DNA from 3 places in the Mesorhizobium sp. M0587 genome. Region 1 is predicted to be linked to each of the others. Evidence: riboswitches for the same ligand, from Rfam matches in the RefSeq annotation. Region 1 holds a riboswitch; each other region holds the start of a gene.
The links. Region 1 has a riboswitch for thiamine pyrophosphate ahead of thiB (thiamine ABC transporter substrate binding subunit). Riboswitches for the same ligand answer to the same signal wherever they lie in the genome.
Positions count from the first base shown of each region.

Region 1 (3,269 bases):
GTGCTCCATCAGATAGCTGGCGCGGTAGGGATCGTCGGCGGGGCCAAGCCCGGCCTCGACATAGGCGCGCACGGTGGCGAAGCCTTCCATGTCGGGCATCTGCGGCAAATAGCGGACGGTCGCCGAAGGCTGGCGGAACACCTCGCCGTCCTGCGGCTCGATCAGTCCGGCGGCGATCTTGAGCAGCGTCGACTTGCCGGAGCCGTTGCGGCCGACCAGCGCGATCTTGTCGCCGGCCGAAGCGGTCAAGGCGGCGCCATCGAGCAGCGGCGCGCCACCAAAGGTCAGTTTTATCCCGTCGAGATTGAGAAGGGGCGGGGCCATGTCAGCTTTCAGCTAATGGATAGGGATGAGCAAGCAGCATCGCGCGGCCGTGGCCGAGGGCGATCTCAAGGCTGCCCTTGACTTCGTTGGAGATGGTCAGCGACGAGCCGAACGCCACCTGGACGTGGTTCAGCGGCCATTTGGCGCCGGAAACGGTCAGGCCGGCAAGTTCGGAGAAGCCAAGGATCGAAAACAGCGTGCCGGCGGCATAGTCGAAACTGGTTTTCCCGGACAGCAGAGGGACGCCTTCCTGGGCGCCGCTGGTCAAAAGTACTTCCGTTCCTGCCTCGGCCAGCCGCAGGCCGAGTGCCATATGCAGGAAGGCGTGGTCGGCGCGCTTGCCGCCGAAGGCGCCTGCAAGCACGAGACGGGTCGCACCGCGTTCGAGCGCAGCCGCGATCGCCAGTTCACCGTCGGTCTGGTCCTTCTCCGCCGGAAAGGTCCGGCGCGGTACGGCGGCGAGATCGTCAGGCAGATTGGCCGGCACGGAATCGAAATCGCCCACCCACAGCTCCGGGGTAAGGTCCAGCAGCCGCGCGTGGCCGATGCCGGCGTCGGCGGCGATCACGCGGGAACGTTCGACATGGCGGTCGAGCCGCGGCGTGCGGATGAGATCGCCGCCAAGCAGGATGGTGAATGTGCTCATATCCTGTCGCCCTTACCAGCCCGGCACGGGAAACGGAAGGCCGGCAAACTCCGCTTGCGTGGTTCGCCGGCCGGGCCTATGTGTCGAGGCGCTCTAACGGGGTGCCGGACGCGATCTTCGCGGACCGGCTGAGAGGCAGTCTCGCCAACCCGCTGAACCTGATCCGGTTTGTACCGGCGGAGGGATTAGACGTTTCGGACAGTCCGACGCCTCAATTCCCTTCAACTCGAACGAAGGAGGCGCCGATGCGCACGCTTTTATACTCTCTTGTCTCGGCAATGGTCCTGGCCCTGTCCGGACCGGCCTTGGCCAAGGACAAGCTCACCGTCTACACCTATGAAAGCTTCACCGCCGACTGGGGTCCCGGCCCGGTTGTGAAGAAGGAGTTCGAGGCGGAATGCGGCTGCGATGTCGAGTTCGTCTCGGTCGCCGATGGCGTGGCCTTGCTCAACCGCGTCAAGCTCGAAGGCGCCTCGACCAAGGCCGACATCGTGCTTGGCCTCGACACCAACCTCACCGCCGACGCCAAGGCCAGCGGCCTGTTCGCGCCGCATGGCGCGGTGACGGAGGTCAACGTGCCGGGTGGCTGGAGCGACGACACTTTTGTTCCCTTCGACTACGGCTATTTCGCCGTCGTCTATGACACGCAGAAGCTGAAGACACCGCCGAAGAGCCTGAAGGAGCTGGTCGAAGGCAGCGCCGACGACAAGATCGTCATCCAGGATCCGCGCACTTCGACACCGGGTCTCGGCCTGCTGTTGTGGGTCAAGTCGGTCTATGGCGACAAGGCGCCGGAGGCCTGGGCCAAGCTCAAGGCCAAGGTGCTGACCGTGACGCCGGGCTGGAGCGAGGCCTACGGCTTGTTCACCAAGGGCGAGGCGCCCATGGTGCTGTCCTACACCACCTCGCCGGCCTATCACATGGTCGCCGAAAACACCGAGCGCTACCAGGCGGCGTCCTTCGAAGAGGGCGAGTACCTGCAGATCGAGGTCGCCGGCATCACCACCACGGGGGCCAAGAATCCGCTGGCGGAAAAGTTCATGGCCTTCATGACCGGACCGAAATTCCAGGACGCCATCCCGGAGACCAACTGGATGTTCCCGGCCGGCAAGACCGACAAACCGCTCAACCCGGCCTTCGACAAACTGGTCAAGCCGACCAAGACCTTGCTGTTCAGCCCCGAGGAGGTCGCGGCCAACCGCAAGGCCTGGGTGGATGAATGGCTGGCGGTGATGAGCAAGTAGTTTGGCTATATGATTGAAAGATGATCGCCCTACGGCGCCCCCCTCTGTCCTGCCGGACATCTCCCCCACAAGGGGGAGATTGGCAGCTTCGTTGCCGGCTCGTTCCTGGCAGCGTTTGAGATTGGCGGAAGCCGCAGCGACATCCGATCTTCCCCCTCGTGGGGGAGATGTCCGGCAGTCACGTTCGTCAAGTCCCCGCCAGTCGATGATATCGAGGCAGATGGTGCAGCGTGCAACGCGCTGACCCCCGCACCACCGCCGGTGTCCTCGCACTCGCTGCAATCGCGCTCCTCATTGGCGGGGCGTTTGCCGGCCTGATCATCGAGGGTGCCCACGACTTATCCGGCGCGCGGGGGGCCTTCGACGCCTATCTCCTGCGCGTTATCCGCTTCACGCTCTGGCAGGCGGCGCTCTCGACGCTGCTTTCAGTCGGCCCGGCATTGTTCGTGGCGCGCGCGCTGTCGCGGCATCCAGCTTTCTTCGGCCGCGCCTTCATCCTGCAACTCTTCGCCATACCCCTGGCCCTGCCGGCGATCGTCGCGGCACTCGGCATCCTCGCCCTCTATGGCCGTGCCGGATATTTCGCCGGTCTGTTCAGTGCTGCTGGCGGTCAGAGCTGGCCGGGAATCTATGGCCTGTCCGGCATTCTAATCGCTCACGTTTTCTTCAACCTGCCACTGGCGACCAGGCTATTTCTGGAGGCGCTGCGGACCATACCTTCCGACCAGTGGCGGCTGGCGAGCCAGCTCGGCATGGGGGCGCGGCCGGCCTTCCGGCTGATCGAGTGGCCGACCTTGCGTGCCGCCTTGCCAGGTGTCGCCGGGCTTGTCTTCATGCTCTGCATCACCTCGTTCACCATCGTGCTGACGCTCGGCGGCGGGCCGGCCGCGACGACGCTCGAGGTCGGCATCTACCAGGCGCTGCGCTTCGATTTCGATCCGTCGCGGGCGGTGACGCTGACCCTGCTGCAAATCGCATTGACCTTCGTCGTGGTGCTGGCGCTGACGCGGCTTGGCGCCAACGTGGTCGGAGATACCAGCCTGCCGGTCGCGCCA
Region 1 covers NZ_JAMYQP010000010.1:35,072-38,340, reverse strand. Annotated here, with positions in the region: gene NKI49_RS11855 (ABC-F family ATP-binding cassette domain-containing protein) at 1-324, opposite strand, end outside; gene NKI49_RS11850 (thiamine diphosphokinase) at 326-970, opposite strand; TPP riboswitch at 1,058-1,172, shown strand; gene thiB (thiamine ABC transporter substrate binding subunit) at 1,216-2,214, shown strand; gene thiP (thiamine/thiamine pyrophosphate ABC transporter permease) at 2,445-3,269, shown strand, end outside.

Region 2 (3,269 bases), on a different contig from region 1:
GGGCGTCCTTTCCACCCGGGTCGGCTACAGTGGCGGCGACGTGCCGAACGCCACTTATCGCAATCATGGCACCCATGCCGAAGCCATCGAGATCAATTTCGACCCGGCCAAGATAAGCTACCGCACGCTCCTGGAATTCTTCTTCCAGATCCACGATCCGACGACACGCAACCGCCAGGGCAACGATGTCGGGATGAGTTACCGTTCGGCGATCTACTACACCAACGACGAGCAGAAGCGTGTCGCGGAGGACACCATTGCCGACGTCGATGCTTCCGGTCTGTGGCCGGGCAAGGTCGTTACCGAAATTGCGCCGGCCGGCCCGTTCTGGGAAGCCGAACCCGAGCATCAGGACTATCTGGAGAAATACCCCAACGGTTACACCTGCCATTTCGTCAGGCCGGGCTGGAAACTGCCGGTTCGTGAGAAGGCCGTTTCATAGCGATTAAGGCGACACTGCCGCCCGGTTGCCGACCGGCAGTGTCAGGCCTCAAATGCGCCTAACTTCAGCGTTCCGTGTCCGGGAATGCCAAGCCATCTGAAGAAAGCCGGGGAGCCCATGCTCCGCGGCTTTCTCTCTGATTGGGCAAGCCTCACTTGCCGCAATGATTGTCGTTGACTGTCGGCGTAGTGGTGCCGGGCGAGGTGTGGGTGGCGTCCGGCTGTGCACCCTGCGGGCCGGCGGGACAGTTTCTATCGGCATTCGAGTTCAGATCGCCGGGCACGCCGATGATGCTGTTGGTCGTGCTGGGATCGATCGTGTTCGGCGATGCCGGTGTGTTCGGGTCGACTGTAACCGACCGGCCGCTACCGCCGTTTCCGTCGGCGCCGTCATTGCCAGCGCTTTGCGCCATGGCCGACGTGGCGAGACCAATCGTGAGAGCCGAAGCTGCGAGGATTTTCATGAACATGGTTTGTCTCCATTTCTGTGAAGTCGTCGCTCATTTCTACGATGGTGATCGCATCGCGACTGTTGGGGGAACCGATCACGGCAGTGAAAGGTTCCGGATAAATTTCGCCCGGCGGTTTCGACTTCTTTCGTTCCATGATCAGGCTTGGCGCAATGTTTTTTGATGCGGCATCGACACAAAAACGACTTCCCAAATCGGGCGAATGGTGCTTTAACCCGCCCATCCACAGGGGTGCTCCGTACGGTCGGGGCTGAGACGGGGGCGGCAGGCCCACAGACCCTAGAAGCTGATCTGGGTAATACCAGCGGAGCGAGGCGGGCGATGTTTTCAGGCGCACAGATTTCCCTTTATCCCATGGCCGACGATTTCGTCGGCGTCATTCTCGGCGCGCTCGGCGCGCTCGATCCATACCGAGACAGGCTCAGGATCGAGACCGACGACATCTCGACCTTGCTGGTCGGGCCGCCCGAGGTGCTGTTTCCGGCCATGCGCGACCTGTTCGTGGCGGCTTGCGCCAGCGGCAAGCACTGCGTGTTTTCGGCGGCGATCTCGCGCGGTTGCCCGGGCGAGCCGGACGATCCGATCTGCCGCTCCGACGCGATCGGCGGCCCCGTCCTCCCGCTTGCGGAGCGCAAGGTGGCCGCCATCCGCGCCGTGCAGGCCATGCCCTCGACCGGTCAGCCGGCCGCGGCGCAGTTCTCGCTCTATGTGATGGGCACGGGCGATCACATGGACGAGATCTATGGCTGCATCGATTTCCTGAAACAGTCCGGCGTCTATGAGCGCTCAAAACATTTCTGCACCAAATTACGCGGCGATGCCGGCGCTATCTTCGCCACGCTGAACGAAGCTTTCTGCCGCTTCGGGCCGGCCGCCGGCCATGTCACCCTCGACGTCACGGTCTCGGCCAACAGCCCCACCGCTGCCTGAAGCTCAGCGCCTTTTTCGCGCAAACCGCCGTCACAGGTCTGTTCATCCGTGGTCTCATCGCCATCCAGCTATCCGCGTCGCCTCGCGGCCCTCCTCGCCAAGGCAGCACCGGCCGTGATTTCAGTCGGGTTGCTCCTGGTGGCATGGGAGTTTTACGCCCGTTATTCCGGGATCAAGCCGACGACGCTCCCGGCGCCGTCGCGCGTCTTCGCGCAAGCGATGCTCAATCGCGAGGCGCTGGTCGACAACGCCATCCCTACCATCCGCGCCACGCTGATCGGCTTTGCCTGCTCGCTCAGTGGCGCTTTCGCGCTGTCGATGCTGGTTGATTTCTTCCGGCCGCTGCGGCGTGCATTGTTTCCCGTCCTCATCGTCAGCCAGACCTTGCCGCTGGTGGCGATCGCGCCGCTGGTGGTGCTGTGGTTCGGCTTCGGGCTGATGCCCAAGATCATGCTGGTGGCGCTGGTCACCTTCTTCCCGATGCTGGTGGCGCTGGTGCAGGGTTATGAGGCAACCGAGGCCGAGATCGGCCAGATGCTGCGCGCCATGGGGGCAGGGCGCTGGCGCGTCTTCCTGCTGGCACGGCTGCCTTCGGCGCTGCCCTATTTCTTCGCGGGCCTGAGGATCTCGATCACCTACGCCGTGGTCGGCGCCATCTTCGCCGAATATGCGGGCGCGGCGAAGGGGCTGGGCATCTACATGCTCAACGCCAAGAACAATTTCCGCCCCGATCTGGTGCTGGCGGCCGTGGGCGCAAGCGCCGCGCTCACACTCGTCCTGTTCGGGCTGACGGTGCTGCTGCAGCGCCTGGCCATGCCTTGGGAACGAGCCGGCAGGGAGCCGGCAGGGAAGGGGCCGTCGCGATGAGCCGGCTCGAATTGCGGCATGTGCGCAAGGCGTTTGGCGGGCTCGATGTGCTCGCCGACATCTCGCTCAGCGTCGGCGCCGGCGAGTTCGTCTCCATCCTCGGTCCTTCGGGCGCCGGCAAGTCGACGCTGTTCCAGCTTCTGACCGGCGCCGAGCACGGCCAGGGACAGATGTTCTTCGACGGCGCTCCCCTCGACGACCATGGCAGGCATTTCGCCTTCATGCCGCAGCGTGACGCGCTGATGCCCTGGCGGCGCGTCCTCGACAACACGACACTTGGGCTCGAAGTGCAGGGCATCGGGCGCAAGGCGGCGCGGGCGCGGGTCGCGCCGCTGTTTTCCGAGTTCGGACTTGAAGGTTTCGAGCGGCATTTTCCGGCACAGCTTTCGGGCGGCATGCGCCAGCGCGCGGCGCTTCTGCGCACCGTGGTGCAGGAGCGCGACATGCTGTTGCTCGACGAGCCGTTCGGCGCCCTCGACGCCCTGACCCGCACCGCCATGCAACGCTGGCTGGAACGGATGTGGCGGCACCATAGCTGGACGGCGCTGCTGATCACCCACG
Region 2 covers NZ_JAMYQP010000012.1:145,290-148,558, reverse strand. Annotated here, with positions in the region: gene msrA (peptide-methionine (S)-S-oxide reductase MsrA) at 1-442, shown strand, start outside; gene NKI49_RS14115 (hypothetical protein) at 594-911, opposite strand; gene NKI49_RS14110 (hypothetical protein) at 832-1,134, opposite strand; TPP riboswitch at 1,129-1,242, shown strand; gene NKI49_RS14105 (YkoF family thiamine/hydroxymethylpyrimidine-binding protein) at 1,233-1,841, shown strand; gene NKI49_RS14100 (ABC transporter permease) at 1,890-2,708, shown strand; gene NKI49_RS14095 (ABC transporter ATP-binding protein) at 2,705-3,269, shown strand, end outside.
Region 2: it holds a riboswitch for thiamine pyrophosphate, as region 1 does, so the genes downstream of both, NKI49_RS14105 (YkoF family thiamine/hydroxymethylpyrimidine-binding protein) here and thiB (thiamine ABC transporter substrate binding subunit) in region 1, are expected to answer to the same signal.

Region 3 (3,269 bases), on a different contig from region 1:
CGCATGTTCTTGTGCTGCGAGTTTGATGTGGCTTGGCGTGCCCTACCCGAGAGGTAGGTCACGCCCAGGCCCACGGGATCACACACCAACCCCAGCTAACCTGGTTTGAACGGAGCAAGCCTCCGACGCCGCCCTAATCAACAACGCTGCAACAGATCCTTCAAAATCAATTTACAAGATTTTACAACCGTCAGTCGTTGACAATGGTACGGCACCGCGAGTCTGAGGTCCGGCACGGCCATAAAAGTGACGCCGGTACCCTCGGACCGCCGCCAGCACGCAACATCGGGATTAACAGCAATGGTAAGAAGAAGAGCGCTCATATTGGTCGAAGGCCATAGGGGTACTGGTCAGCTATACGTCCAAGCGGCTCAGTGTCTTGGTCTTCATCCAATTACTCTGACGGCTGATCCACCTCGGTACGACTATCTTTCGGCGGAAAACGTTGAGGCAATCCGTGTCGACACTGGCAATCTCGAAGCGTTGGTCCGCGAAAGTTCGCGGCTGCGTGCTACCCACGACATTGCTGGCATTACTGGCTTTGCCGGGGACCATGAATCGATCTATGCGACAATTGGCAAGCTTTGCCGGCATTTCGATCTACCGGGACCGAACCCTGAATCGATTGAACGAAGCTGCGACAAATTCAAGCAACGCCAACTCCTCGCGCAGGCCGGCGTTCCAATACCGGCTTATCGGTTGGCAACGAATGCGGCGGAGGTAGAAAGCTCGGCTGCAGAGATCGGCCTGCCCGTGATTCTTAAGCCGGCAGTAGGCAGCGGCAGCATGGGTGTCCGATTGTGCCGCAGCCTCGAAGACGTAGCCGAACATACGACCTATCTATTGGGCGGAAAGCACATATGGCGGTCTACACCGAAAATACTCGTCGAAGAATTCGCACAGGGCCCGTTCTATAGCATTAATGTTATGGGGAATGAGGTCGTTGCGATTTGCGCCAATGACTTTGGTCCCCTCCCCCATTTCGTCATACGTGAGGTGACGTATCCGGCCCTGCTAACCGATCAGGAGCGTGAGCGCATCGCCGATGTTTCGCTGAGCTGTTTGCGGGCTCTCGGCCTTGGCTGGGGGCCAACTAACATTGAACTCCGGTGCACGAAACGCGGTCCAGTTGTCATTGAAGTCAATCCGCGTCTTAGTGGCGCGCCCGACCCTCAACTGGTCCAGTTAGCTTACGGTGTCGACCTCGTCACCGAGCACATCAAGCTTGTCATTGGCGAGGAATGGGATCTGCGCAAAAAGCATTCGCATACTGCGGCCGCGCGATTCCTGCTTCCTGATCAAGATGGCACCCTCGACTGGATTGGTGGCGACACTCAGGCAGCTGCTATATCAGGTGTGGCCGAGGTCAAATTGAATGTTGAACCCAAGACACCGATCGTCAGGAAGGGGGATTTCCGAGACTGGATTGGACATGTCATTGCCACTTCGCCCAGCCGTGCTGAAACCGAGGGCGCCCTTCAGCGAGCGGTCGACTTGATCGAATGGTCGATCACCCCTTTTCCGGCGACAATAAGAGGTGATCGAGAGCACGATGTTTGTGGGGCGTTCGGGCGGCCCACCAGTTCTGTTCCGATCAGGCATTGACGGCTTAAGATCCTTGAAACGCAGCAGTTCCGTCTACGTCAATGTCACATCAAGTTTGACGAGGCAAATGCAGCTTTGGCCACACCTGCCTGTCTCCCGCGGAACTTCTCCGCGACCCATGGCGAGGCCGTCGGCCCAATTTGGGCCCAATTTGAATGCCGCCCACCGCCGCCGCAGGACGAACATGCGCTTGACAAGACAACGCCGGCCCATTCAACTTGAGGCATTCACCAGGGGAGTCCCGGCAAGGGGCTGAGATACTGCTGGCTTTCGCGGCGCAGTGACCCGTTGAACCTGATCCAGTTCATACTGGCGTAGGGACGGTGCAAGCGCTCTGCGGGAGTTCACGCCCGAGGTCCTGTTTCGGCAGGTCGACAGAAGCGTCTTTTCATCCTTCCGGCACAGAACTGGGTCTCCAATGCATGAGCAAAGGAGCCTCAAGATGAATGCCCTCACCCCAGCCGTCTCAACGGGACCGCTGCCTGCTTCGCGTAAGATCCACAAGCCCGGTGCCATCCACCCGCAGATCAGGGTGCCGATGCGCGAAATCTCCGTCCATCCGACAGCCGGCGAACCGCCCGTCACCGTCTACGATCCGTCGGGCCCCTATACCGATCCGGCTGTCGAAACCAGCATCGAAAAAGGCCTGGCCCGGCTTCGCCACGAATGGATCTTGGCGCGCGGCGATGTCGAGGTCTGCGACGGCCGCCATGTCCGGCCGGAGGACAACGGATTCGCGACGGGCGAACGCCTGACGCCAGAATTTCCCATCCGCCACCGACCGCTCAGGGCCAAAGCAGGCAAGGCGGTGACGCAGCTTGCCTACGCGCGCGCCGGCATCATCACACCCGAAATGGAGTTCGTCGCCATCCGCGAGAACCTTGGTCGCGAGATCCTGCGCGGCAAGCTTGAGCGCGACGGCGAGGCTTTCGGCGCGACGCTGCCCGATTTCGTCACGCCCGAATTCGTGCGTGACGAGGTGGCGCGCGGACGGGCGATCATCCCCGCCAACATCAACCATCCCGAGAGCGAGCCAATGATCATCGGCCGCAATTTCCTGGTCAAGATCAACGCCAATATCGGCAACTCCGCCGTCACATCGTCGATGGCGGAAGAGGTCGAAAAGATGGTGTGGGCGATCCGCTGGGGCGCCGATACGGCGATGGACCTGTCGACCGGCCGCAACATCCACAACATCCGCGACTGGATCGTGCGCAACGCGCCGGTGCCGATCGGCACGGTGCCGCTCTACCAAGCGCTCGAAAAGGTCGGCGGCATTGCCGAGGATCTGACCTGGGAGGTCTACCGCGACACGCTGATCGAACAGGCCGAGCAAGGCGTCGACTATTTCACCATCCACGCCGGCGTGCGGCTGCATTACATCCCGCTGACCGTCGACCGGGTGACGGGTATCGTCTCGCGCGGCGGCTCGATCATGGCCAAATGGTGCCTGCACCATCACCGGGAAAGCTTCCTCTACGAGCACTTCGCGGAGATCTGCGACATCGCCAGAGCCTACGACGTCTCCTTCTCGCTCGGCGACGGCCTTCGTCCAGGCTCGATCGCCGATGCCAACGACGCGGCGCAGTTCGCCGAGCTGGAAACGCTCGGCGAGCTGACGCAGATCGCCTGGGCGAAGGATTGCCAGGTGATGATCGAGGGGC
Region 3 covers NZ_JAMYQP010000021.1:35,994-39,262, forward strand. Annotated here, with positions in the region: gene NKI49_RS19325 (ATP-grasp domain-containing protein) at 301-1,605, shown strand; TPP riboswitch at 1,828-1,944, shown strand; gene thiC (phosphomethylpyrimidine synthase ThiC) at 2,048-3,269, shown strand, end outside.
Region 3: it holds a riboswitch for thiamine pyrophosphate, as region 1 does, so the genes downstream of both, thiC (phosphomethylpyrimidine synthase ThiC) here and thiB (thiamine ABC transporter substrate binding subunit) in region 1, are expected to answer to the same signal.